Regions from separate parts of the Motilibacter aurantiacus genome, predicted to be linked through region 1. Evidence: riboswitches for the same ligand, from Rfam matches in the RefSeq annotation. Region 1 holds a riboswitch; each other region holds the start of a gene.

Region 1 (3,853 bases):
CGGGTCGGCCGCCGCCATCACCGCGGACACCACGGCGACGCCGGCGGCCCCGGCCGTGACGGCCTCGCCCGCTCGGGCCGCGTCGATGCCCCCGATCGCCACGACCGGCAGCCGGTTCCGTCCGGCGGCACGGGTGACGGCTTCGAGCCCGATGCCCGGCCCGGCGTCGGGCTTGGTGGCGGTCCCCCACACCGGGCCCACCGCGACGTAGTCGAGCGCCTCCTCCTCACCGGGCAGCAGGTCGCGCCCGGCGTACGTGCTCACCCCGAGCGGCACCCCCGGCCCGAGCGCCGCGCGCGCGTCGACAGGGGCGGCGTCGGCCCCGCCCACGTGCGCGCCGAGGCCGAGCGCCCGCGCGACCTCGACGTCGTCGTTGACGACGAGCGGCACGCCGGTGCCCTGCAGGACGGCGAGCAGTCGCCGGGCGACCGCTTCGAGCGCCGCCGGGCCGGCCGTCTTGTCACGCAGCTGCACGATCGTCACCCCACCCTCCACCGCGGCCGCGACGGTGTGCTCCACCGGGCGGGCGCCGCCGAGGCCCGGGTCGGTCACCAGGTAGACGCGCAGGTCCGGGGTCATGCGCTGGCTCCGGGCTGCTCGGCGCGGACGAGGGCGCCGTCGGCCAGGCCGGCGGCGTCGAGGGCCCACAGCTCGTCGAGGAGGGCGGTACGCAGGGAGGCCGGCCCCCGCGCGTCGCGGCCCGCACGGGTGCCGGCGGCGGCGAAGACCGCGCAGGCGGCGACGGCGGCCACCAGCGGGTCGGGCTCGACGGCCAGGAACGCCGCGGTGACCGCGGTGAGCGAGCAGCCGACGGCGGTGACCCGCGGGAGCAGGGCGGAGCCGCCCTCGACCCGCACCACGCGGTCGCCGTCGGTGACGACGTCGACCTCCCCGGTACAGACGACCACGCAGCCCCGCTGGGCGGCCAGCCCGCGAGCCGCCCCGACGGCGTCCTCGACGGCGTCCCCGGAGTCGACCCCCTTGCCGGCGCTGCGCCGGGCGTCCACCCCCGCCAGGGCGGCCAGGGCCAGGACCTCGCTCGCGTTGGCCCGGACGACGGTGGGCCGCCGGGTCAGCAGGTCGGCGCTGAGCTCGTTGCGCAGCGCGGTCGCGCCCACCGCGACGGGGTCGAGCACCCACGGGCGCCCGGCGGCGACCGCCGCCTCCGCGGCCAGCGCCATCCCCTCGGCCCAGCGCGGGGACGGCGTGCCGATGTTGACCGAGAGCGCGGCAGCGATACCGGCGAACTCGCCCGCCTCGCTCGGGTCGTGGACCATCGCCGGCGAGGCGCCCACGGCGAGGACCGCGTTGGCGGCGATGTCCATGGAGACGTAGTTGGTGATGCTCTGCACGAGCGGGGCGCCCGCCCGCACGGCGTCCAGCGCGCGGACGACGTCGGGCAGGCCGATCGATGACTGTGGTGCGTTCACGGTGACGTTCCCTCCCGCCTGCGGGAGAGCCAAAGGCGCACCGGGGGCGGCGCGCGCGTCGGGCTCCCTGCGCCGGCATGACCCGGATCAGGTTCGGCGGGTGTGCTCTCAGCCCCTCGGAGAGGGGCACCCCGGCCGACTGCTTGCCCGGTCACGCTACCGCCATCCGCTGCGCCCGCGCCGGGCCGTCCGCGGCGACGCCGTCCTCGGGGCCCTCAGCCCCACCTCTGCACCGCTGCGGAGGTGCAGAGGTGGTGCTCAGAGGGCCGAGGTGCTCGCGCCGGGCGCGCTCGCCGGCGCCGGCGCCTGTGGGACGTGGCGGCCCGTGCCGGCTCAGCTCGCGCGTACGCGGCGGCGCTTGTGGGCGTAGAGGTCGCCGTCCGCGCGGGCGATCCACTCGGCGAGCCCCTCGCCCTGCCACTGCGCGACCCCGGCGGTCCAGCGCGCGCCCGGCAGCGCGTCGCGCAGCCGCTGGAGAACCTCGACCGAGTCGCCCTCGGCGGTGTCCGGCATCAGCAGCACGAACTCGTCGCCCCCGTAGCGGCCCAGGACGTCGGACCGGCGCAGCGCCCCGCTCCAGGCCGCCGCCAGCCCGGCGAGGACGCGGTCGCCCACGGCGTGGCCGTCGCGGTCGTTGACGCCCTTGAAGTCGTCGAGGTCCAGCACGGCCAGGGTCAGCGGCTCCCCGCGCCGCAGCGCGCAGCCCATGAGCCGCTCGGCCGCACCGGCGAAGGCGACCCGGTTGAGCAGCCCGGTCAGCTGGTCACGGTCGGCCTGCCGCCGCAGCCGCTCGACGAGCGACTGCAGGACCAGCGCGACCCCGCCGACCGAGACGGTGACGAACCCCCACGTCTGCAGGGCGGAGGGCGCGTCGCACACCCCCAGCCCGGCCGCGAAGCCGCCGGCCATCACCGCGAGGTGGGCCAGTGCCCCCCGCCGGGAGTGGAACCATGCCGTGAACAGGGCGATCCAGACGTAGCCGAAGGCCGTGACGACGGTGCCGGCGGGGGTGGTGGAGCAGGCGATGCAGACGCTGACCATCACCGAGACCAGCGCCAGCACGGTGTGCAGGACGATGGCGGGGACGACGTCGCTGCACCGGCGCAGCGCCGCCGCGGCCGCCAGGCCGGCGCCGCCCAGGGTCACCGCGAGCCCGGTGGGAGCGGTGGCGCTGAACGGCATCGCCGCGTTCCCCAGGCAGACCACGGCGGCGAAAAGGCAGGCCTGGGCGAGCGTGCGCGCCTCGCTCGGCGCGGGACGTCCCCATGCCACCGGCACCCCCTGCGCGACCATCCCGCGACCGTCCGCCCCTTCGTCCTGCTGTCGGGCCTCCGCCGTCGGATCACCGGAACCGCCGGCGGCTGCGGCGAGGAAGTCCTTGCGAGCGGGCACAGCCTAGAGCGAACGAACCAGATCGGGGAGGCAAATGCTTGGCCAATAGCGGGACACCGGATGGCCGCAGCCCCGAACGCAGCGCGGGGGAGCACGCCTTGTGGGCGTGCTCCCCCGCGTTCCGCGGTCTTCGCCCTGGTCAGCGAGCCGCGGAGCCCTCGGTGTAGTCGTCGTCGGACGACTTGACCCAGCTCATGAGCTTGCGCAACTCACGGCCGGTTGCCTCGATCGGGTGCTGCTCGCCCTGAGCGCGCAGCGCCTTGAACTCCGGCGCCCCCGCGTCCTGGTCGGCGATGAAGCGGGCTGCGAAGGCACCGCTCTGGATGTCGCCCAGGACCTCCTTCATGTGCTGCTTCACCGACGCGTCGATGACCCGCGGGCCGGAGACGTAGTCCCCGTACTCGGCCGTGTCGGAGACCGACCAGCGCTGCTTGGCGATGCCGCCCTCGTACATCAGGTCCACGATGAGCTTGAGCTCGTGCAGGCACTCGAAGTACGCGACCTCCGGCTGGTAGCCGGCCTCGGTCAGCGTCTCGAAGCCCGCCTGCACCAGGGCGGACACACCGCCGCAGAGGACGGCCTGCTCACCGAACAGGTCGGTCTCGGTCTCCTCGGTGAACGTGGTCCTGATGCCGCCGGCGCGCAGCCCGCCGATCGCCTTGGCGTAGGAGAGCGCGAGCGCCCAGGCGTTGCCGGTCCCGTCCTGCTCGACCGCCACGATGACCGGGACGCCGCGGCCCTCGGAGTACTCGCGGCGCACCAGGTGGCCCGGCCCCTTCGGCGCGACCATGGCGACGTCCACCCCCGCCGGGGGCTTGATGTAGCCGAAGCGGATGTTGAAGCCGTGGCCGAAGAAGAGCGCGTCGCCCTCCTGCAGGTTCGGCTCGATGGCCTCGGCGTAGACGTGGCGCTGCACGTGGTCCGGCGTCAGCAGCATGATGAGGTCGGCCTCGGCGGCGGCCTCCGCGGGCGTGACGACGCGCAGGCCCTCGGCCTCGGCGCGGGCGCGGCTCTTGGAGCCCTCGGGCAGG
Region 2 (3,853 bases), on a different contig from region 1:
CCACCCGCCCGCGCCGTCGACGGCGCGCACGTGCAAGCTCGTGGGGCCCCCGCCGCCACCGAGGACGGCGCGCATGGTGGTGACCGCGGCCGCGAGGTCGTCGGGATGGACGTCGCGGGCCAGGGCCTCCTCGAACGCCAGCCCCACCATCTGCTCCGGGTGGCGGCCGTGCACCGAGCGGGCCGACGGGCTGGCGTAGGCCACCGTCCCGGAGGCGTCGAGCAGGACGGTCACGTCGGAGGCGTTCTCGACCAGGGCGGTGAACCGGCGCTCGTCATGCTCGCGCAGCTCGGCGCTGACCCGGCGCATCCTGGCCATGGCGTAGGCGGTCAGCTCTCCCAGGACGAGGACGATGAGCACGTAGTAGCCGAGCGAGGACGTCAGCAGGTGCCGCTCGCGGTCGTCGTCGGCCACGTCGTACAGCGGCAGCCAGTAGGCCGCCACGAGGACAGGGAGCACGGCCACGGTCGTGCCGCGGCGCTGCGTGGCGCCCACCCACAGGGTGAGCACGAGGAAGAAGATCGACGCGTCGTACGGGTTGGGGCTAGCCCAGTTGCCGAAGCCGATCAACGCGCTGGCGACCGGCACGATCACGAGCAGGTAGCGGTGCGGCCAGCGGTCCCAGGGCAGCTTCCAGATGAGCACCGTGAGGACGGTGACGAGGCCGGCCAGCGCGAACGTGTAGGAGCGTGACGGGCCGTGCAGCATCGTGGCCGCTGCCAAGCCCGTCGCCACCGCGCCCACGGCACCGAAGACCGCGGCGCCGCGGGCCGCGGCGACCCGCGGATCACGCGGCTCCCCCCGAGAGCCCACCCTGCTCATGACGGCCCCTATCGGCGGCCGCCGGGAGGTCCTGAGCTAGTGTTCGCGACGCAACACCGCAGGGGAGCGCTGCAGCGCTGAGAGTGTGGGCTTGACCCACAGACCCTCGAACCTGATCCGGGTCATGCCGGCGCAGGGAGTCGGTCCCACCTCGCGTCGGCCGGCGTGCCCGTCTCCCGGGCACGGCGGCCGGGCGCGGGCTCGTCAGTCGTCCATGCCCTCCCCTCCTCGGCTCGCACCGTAGGAGGGACCTTCCATGAGCCTCACGCTTCCGCCCGGCGGCGCCCGCCGCCTGCTCGACCCGGCGGTCGGCGCCGTCCTCGGCGCCGTCACGCTGCTGCTCGTCCTGGCGTACGACCAGCCTCGGTCGGCGGCGGTCGTCGCCGCCCTCGTGGTGGCCGTCGGCGCCGCGCTCGTCACCCACGGCGTGCGCACCCGCACGGCGACGGCCTGGCGCACCGTCGACATCGTCGTGGCCGCCGTCCTGGCCGTGGCCTGCGGCGTCGTCTTCTGGGCCTGGGCCTACCTCTGGGACGCGTTCAAGCCCGCCTTCGTCGCCTTCCCGCCCGGCCAGGCGCTGATCTACGGCATGTGGTTCCTCCCGTGCGCCCTCGTCCCGCTCATCGTGCGCCGGCCGGGCGCGGCGGTGTTCGCCGAGCTCGTCGCGGCCACGGTCGAATGGATGCTGTTCAGCCAGTTCGGCGCGGCCGTCGTGGTCTACGGGCTCGTCCAGGGGCTGCTCGCCGAGTGCGCCTTCGCCGCCACCGGCTACCGGCGCTGGACCCTCGGCACCGCGATGGCGGCCGGCGCGCTGGCGGGGGCCGGGGCCGCTCCCCTGGACTGGGTCTACTCCTACCCGCTGTGGTCGGTCGCCTGGAAGGCGGCCTACCTCGGGCTGGTGGTCGTGTCCGGCGCCGTGCTCACCGGCCTGCTCTCCTGGTACGCGGTGCGCGCCCTCGCGCCGACCGGTGCCCTCAGCGCGTTCGCGGCCGGCCGCGAGCGCGAGCTCGTCTGACCTTGGGCGCCGGGACCCCCCGGCCGGTCGCCGTCGAGGCGCGCGGCTGGGGCTGGCGGCACGCCGGGCGCAAGGCCTGGGCGCTGCGCGGCGTCGACCTGTCCGTCGCACCCGGCGAGCGCGTGCTGGTCCTCGGCCCGTCGGGGGCGGGCAAGAGCACGCTGCTCGCCGCCCTCGCGGGGGTGCTGGACCCGAGCACCGGCGAGGAGCAGGAGGGGGAGCTGCTGCTCGACGGCGTGCCCGCGCGGGAGGCGCGCGGCCGGGCCGGCCTGCTCATGCAGGACCCGCAGGCCCAGCTGGTCATGGCGCGCGCCGGGGACGACGTGGCCTTCGGGCTGGAGAACACGGCCGTCCCGGCGGGCCTCATCTGGCCCCGGGTGGACGCGGCGCTGGAGGCCGTGGGCTTCCCGTACGGCCGCGACCGGCCCACCGCGGCGCTGTCCGGCGGCGAGGCGCAGCGGCTGGCGCTCGCCGGGGCCGTCGCGATGGAGCCCGGGCTGCTGCTGCTCGACGAGCCCACCGCCAACCTCGACCCCGAGGGGGCCGACCTCGTCCGCGCCGGGGTGCGCCGGGTGCTGGACGCCACGGGGCCGTCCCTGCTCGTGGTCGAGCACCGGGTGGCACCCTGGCTGCCCCTCGTCGACCGGGTCGTCGTGCTCGCGCCCGGCGGCGGCGTCCTCGCCGACGGCCCGCCCTCCCGGGTCCTCACCGGGTCGGTCGGGTCGGCGCTCGCGGCCGACGGGGTGTGGGTGCCCGGGCGCGAGCCGGCCCCACCCCCGCGCACGCCCGCACAGCCCGGCGACGAGCTCGTGCGGGCGGCCGCGGTCACCCACCGCCACTCCCCCGGGGCCCCGCCACGGCCCGACCGGGTCGATCTCGCCCTGCGCGAGGGCGAGGCGGTCAGCGTGACCGGCCGCAACGGCGCGGGCAAGACCACGCTCTCGCTCGTGCTCGGCGGGCTGCTGCGCCCCTCGGCCGGGTCCGTCACCGCCGCGCCCGCGCTCAGCGCCGACCGGCGCCCGCTGTGGAAGTGGCGGGCCGCCGCGCTGGCCTCCCGGGTGGGCACGGTCTTCCAGCAGCCCGAGCGCCAGTTCCTCACCGGGCGCGTGCGCGACGAGGTCGCGCTCGGGCCGCGCCGGGCGGGCGTGCCCGCGCAGGAGGCCGACGCCCGGGCCGACGAGCTGCTCGACCGGCTCGGGCTGCTCCGGCTGGCCAGGGCCAACCCGCACACCCTCTCCGGCGGGGAGCAGCGTCGGCTCTCCGTCGCCACCACGCTGGCCGCCGCGCCGCGGGTGCTCGTGCTCGACGAGCCCACGTTCGGCCAGGACGCGCGGACCTGGGCCGAGCTGGTGGCGCTGCTGCGCGGGCTGCTCGACGCCGGCACCGCGGTCTGCGCGGTCACGCACGACCGGGCCTTCGTCGACGCGCTCGCCGGGCGGGAGGTGCGGCTGCCGTGACCGCGCCCCTCCTCGCGCCCAGCCGCTCCACCGCGCCGCTCGCCCGCTTCAACCCCGTCGCCGCGCTGGGCGCCTGCCTCGTGCTGGCGCTGGCCGCGCTCGCCGCCCGGGACGCCGTGACCCAGGCGCTGCTGCTCGTCCCGGTCGCGGCCGGGGTGCTGCTCGCCCGGGTCGGGCCGCGCACCCTGCTGCGCCGCGGCTGGCCGGTGCTGCTCGGCGGGCTCAGCGTGTTCCTGTCGAACGCGCTGCTCGCGCCCGGGCCGGGCCTCGCCGTCGCCGACGCCGCACCGCTCGTGCTCCGCGTCGTGGTGGTCGCCCTGCCCGGCCTGCTGGTGGCCACCACGATCGATCCCACCGACCTGGCCGACGCGCTCGTCCAGCGGCTGCACGCCCCGCCGCGGTTCGCGTACGGCACGCTTGCCGCGCTGCGCCTCATGCCGCTGCTGGCCGACGAGTGGCGGGCGCTGGGGCTGGCCCGGCGGGCGCGCGGCGTGGACGCCGGGCGCAGCCCGCTGGCGGCCGGGCGGCTCTTCGCCGGGCAGGCGTTCGCGCTCTTCGT
Region 3 (3,853 bases), on a different contig from region 1:
AGTCACTGCCGTCGCGCAGCCGGACCGGCACGCCGACGTACGCGCCGATGCCCAGCGCCTCGGTGATCGCCAGGTCCCGGGTGACCGGGTGCGCCGCGGCGTCCGGGACCACGGGCGCCAGCCGCCCGTCGAGGACGCGCTGGCAGTAGGACCCGGCACGCTCCCAGGTGAACCCGTGCGGTGCGGGGACGCCGGCACGGGCCGCGAGATGGCGGATCGACCAGGTGTCGCCCTGAAGGCTGCCGAGGACCGCGACGTCCATCCCGAGCTGGCGGCGCGCCGAGTCCAGCAGACGCAGGATCTGCTCGGCTCCGGCGACGGGCTCCGGCCCGGCGGCCCGGCGCGAGCCGGAGCGGCGGGGGGCGGACGAGCTGCCCCCGGCGTCGGCAGCAGCGGCCCGAGCGGCCTTGTCGGCGTACATCGCGGCGTCCGCCTGGCGCCACGCCTCGACCAGGCCCGAGGACGCTCGCCGGGTGGCCGCGCCGATCGAGGCGCGGACGTCGGCGTCGTCGAGGCTCTGCCGGAGGCGGTCGACCACGGTGACGAGGCCGGGCGCGGTCGCACCGGGCAGCAGTACGGCGAACTCGTCCCCACCGAGCCGGGCGACCAGGTCGTCGGCGCGGAACTCGCGGCGCAGCACGTCGGCGGCGCGCTGGAGCAGGGCGTCGCCCTCGGCGTGCCCTCCGCTGTCGTTGAGCGCCTTCAGGCCGTCGAGGTCGAGCACGAGGACCGACGCGGTCAGCCCCAGGCGGCGGGCCCGGGCCTCCTCCGCCTCCAGCGCGCGGTCCCAGGCCCGGCGGTTCCCGAGCCGGGTCATCGCGTCCCGGCAGGCGTCGTCCTCCGCGACCTGCGCGCGGCGCGCCTCCTGCTCGAGGCGGGCCTCGTACGCGAGCAGCGTCCCGAGCAGCCCCGCGGCGAGCTCCACGTCGGGCAGGCGCAGGGCCAATGACGGGTCGACCGGGGAGCGGGACCCGGCGCAGACGGTGCCGAGCAGCTCCCCGTCCGGGCCGGCCATCGGGACGGTCAGGTACGAGTGGAAGGGCAGGCCGGTGGCGGCCCGCGCGTGCGCCCACCCGGGGACGTCGTCGACCTCGACGGCGAAGCGCGGCGCGTCACCGGCGATGCTCGCCGCGCAGAAGGTGTCGTCCCAGGGCAGGACGTCGTGGGCGGCGACGCCCACCCCGCCGGTGTCGAGCGCGGACAGCACCACGTAGTCCTCGCCGTCGCGGCGCGACACCGCCCACATGTCCATGCCGAGCTGGGCGTGCAGCCGCTCGAGCGTGGCCCGCGCCGCAGAGGTGAAGTCGGCGACGGAGCGGGTGGGCTCCGCCCACACCGCGGAAGGGCCGCCGGCAGGAGCCGACACCGGCTCGATCTGGGTCACCTGCGGGAGATCGGCACGTCCCCCTGGAGCTTGAGCGCCTGCCCAGACGGCACCGGCCGCGGCACGCGGGCCGCGTCGACCTCCCGGTCCCCGCCCCGGACGGCCGGGTGCATAGACTCCGCGGCGCTGATCGGGAGCTCGGGACGACCGGGCTGAGAGGGCGGCTACGACGCGCCGCCGACCGTTGGAACCTGTCCGGGTAATGCCGGCGTAGGGAGCATCGCGTGACCGTTCCTGCCCGTGCCGCGAGCGACGGCGCTGACGTCGTCGTCACGGGCGGCGGCCTCGTCGGGCTGGCCGTCGCCTGGCGCACCGCGCAGCGCGGCCTGCGGGTCAGCGTCGTCGACGAGGCCCCGGGCACGGGCGCGTCGTACGCCGCCGCCGGGATGCTCGCCCCCGTGGCCGAGGCGGCGTACGGCGAGGAGGCGCTGCTCGCCCTCGCCCGGCTCTCCCTGGAGCGCTACCCGGCCTTCGTCGCGGAGGTCGAGCGCGCCGGGGGGCTGCCCGTGGGGCTGCGGACGGCGGGCACGCTCCTCGTCGGGTTCGACGAGGACGACCTGCGTGCGCTGCTGGCGCTGCACGACTTCCACCGCGAGCTGGGGCTGAGCGCCGTCCGGCTGACGGCGGGCGCCTGCCGACGGCGCGAGCCGGCCCTCACGCCCCGGGTGCGCGGCGGGGTGCTGGTCGACGGGGACTACTCGGTGGACCCGCGCGCCCTGCACGCGGCCCTGCTGGCCGCCGCGGACGGCGCCGGGGTGGAGCTGGTGCGTGCCCCGGTCGCGGCGCTCGCCGTCGAGGACGGGCGGGCTGTGGGCGTACGCCTCGGCGACGGGCGCCTCCTCCGGGCCGGCGCCGTCGTGCTGGCCCTCGGGCCGTGGAGCGGCCGGCTGCCCGGCGTCCCGGCGGGCGCGGTCCCGGTCCGCCCGGTCAAGGGGCAGGTCCTGCGGCTGCGCGGGGAGCAGCTGCTCAGCGGCACGGTCCGCGGCCTGGTGCGCGGCCGCGGGGCCTACCTCGTCCCGCAGTCCGACGGACGCCTGGTCGTCGGGGCCACGTCGGAGGAGCTCGGCTTCGACGGGCGGGTCACCGCCGGGGCCGTGCACGACCTGCTGCACGACGCGGCCGAGATGGTGCCCGGCGTCTCGGAGCTCGAGCTGGTCGAGACGCTCGCCCGCTGGCGGCCGGGGACTCCCGACAACGCGCCGCTGCTGGGCGCCTCGGCGCTGCCCGGGCTCGTGCTGGCGACCGGGCACCACCGCAACGGGGTGCTGCTGGCACCGGTGACGGCGGACCTGGTCGCCGAGGTGCTCGCCACCGGCTCCTTCCCCGCGGCGGCAGCGCCGTTCTCGCCCCAGAGGTTCCAGGCAGTCGACGAGCAACCGGAGGTCGCGGCACTGTGATCGTCTCCGTGAACGGGAAGCAGGCGTCGGTCGACGAGGCCGCGACGGTCGCCCAGGTGGTCCGTCGGTCGGCGCCGGAGGCCCGCCGGGTGGCCGTGGCCGTGAACGGCGAGGTCGTCGCGCGCGGCGCCTGGCAGACGACGGTCCTCGCGGCGGGCGACGCCGTGGAGGTTCTGGCACCGGTGGCAGGAGGCTGAGATGGCGGCGGAGGCGACGCCCGCGGCGCGGGCGGACGAGGCGGCGGACCTGCTCGAGCTGGGCGGGGCGGTCTTCGGCTCCCGGCTGCTGCTGGGCACCGGCGGCGTGCCGAGCCTCGAGGCGCTCGACCGAGCGCTGGCGGCGTCGGGCAGTCAGATCGTCACGGTGGCCCTGCGCCGCGTGAGCCCGGCCGACGGCGGATCGTTGCTCGACGTGATCGAGCGGGCGGGGGTGCGGCTGCTGCCCAACACCGCCGGCTGCATGACGGCCCGTGAGGCCGTGCTCACGGCCAAGCTGGCCCGGGAGGCCTTCGAGACCGACTGGGTCAAGCTCGAGGTCATCGGCGACGAGCGGACCCTGCTCCCGGACCCGGTGGAGCTGCTGGACGCGGCCGAGCAGCTCGTCCTGGACGGCTTCCGGGTCCTGGCCTACACCAGCGACGACCCGGTCGTGGCCCGCCGGCTCGCGGACGTCGGCTGCACCGCGGTCATGCCCCTCGGCTCGCCGATCGGCTCGGGGCTCGGCATCCGCAACCCGCACAACATCTCCCTGATCCGCGAGTCCGTCCCGGTCCCCGTGGTGCTGGACGCGGGGATCGGCACCGCGTCCGACGCCGCCCTGGCGATGGAGCTGGGCTGCGACGCCGTCCTGCTCGCCTCGGCGGTGACCCGGGCGCGCGACCCGGAGCGGATGGCGCTGGCGATGCGGCACGCGGTGGAGGGCGGGCGGCTGGCCTACCGCGCCGGCCGGATCCCGCGGCGCTGGCACGCGGAGGCCTCCACGCCGATGGCCGGCCTGCCGCAGCTGTGAGGCTGCCGCCGCTGCTCGTCCTCACCGACCGGCGGCTGTGCCGCCGGCTCGAGGACACCGTGGC

What was found. Region 1 has a riboswitch for thiamine pyrophosphate ahead of thiM (hydroxyethylthiazole kinase). Riboswitches for the same ligand answer to the same signal wherever they lie in the genome.
Region 2: another riboswitch for thiamine pyrophosphate. It lies ahead of G9H72_RS10680 (ECF transporter S component); the one in region 1 lies ahead of thiM (hydroxyethylthiazole kinase).
Region 3: another riboswitch for thiamine pyrophosphate. It lies ahead of thiO (glycine oxidase ThiO); the one in region 1 lies ahead of thiM (hydroxyethylthiazole kinase).

What each region holds. Positions count from the first base shown of each region.
Region 1 covers NZ_JAANNO010000002.1:298,147-301,999, forward strand. The annotation lists gene thiE (thiamine phosphate synthase) at 1-579, opposite strand, end outside; gene thiM (hydroxyethylthiazole kinase) at 576-1,403, opposite strand; TPP riboswitch at 1,492-1,567, opposite strand; gene G9H72_RS22805 (sensor domain-containing diguanylate cyclase) at 1,764-2,822, opposite strand; gene ilvC (ketol-acid reductoisomerase) at 2,962-3,853, opposite strand, start outside.
Region 2 covers NZ_JAANNO010000005.1:84,968-88,820, forward strand. The annotation lists gene G9H72_RS10675 (putative bifunctional diguanylate cyclase/phosphodiesterase) at 1-822, opposite strand, end outside; TPP riboswitch at 873-979, shown strand; gene G9H72_RS10680 (ECF transporter S component) at 1,079-1,837, shown strand; gene G9H72_RS10685 (ABC transporter ATP-binding protein) at 1,840-3,294, shown strand; gene G9H72_RS10690 (energy-coupling factor transporter transmembrane component T family protein) at 3,291-3,853, shown strand, end outside.
Region 3 covers NZ_JAANNO010000001.1:200,282-204,134, forward strand. The annotation lists gene G9H72_RS00950 (sensor domain-containing protein) at 1-1,384, opposite strand, end outside; TPP riboswitch at 1,505-1,618, shown strand; gene thiO (glycine oxidase ThiO) at 1,609-2,781, shown strand; gene thiS (sulfur carrier protein ThiS) at 2,790-2,978, shown strand; gene G9H72_RS00965 (thiazole synthase) at 2,980-3,789, shown strand; gene G9H72_RS00970 (thiamine phosphate synthase) at 3,786-3,853, shown strand, end outside.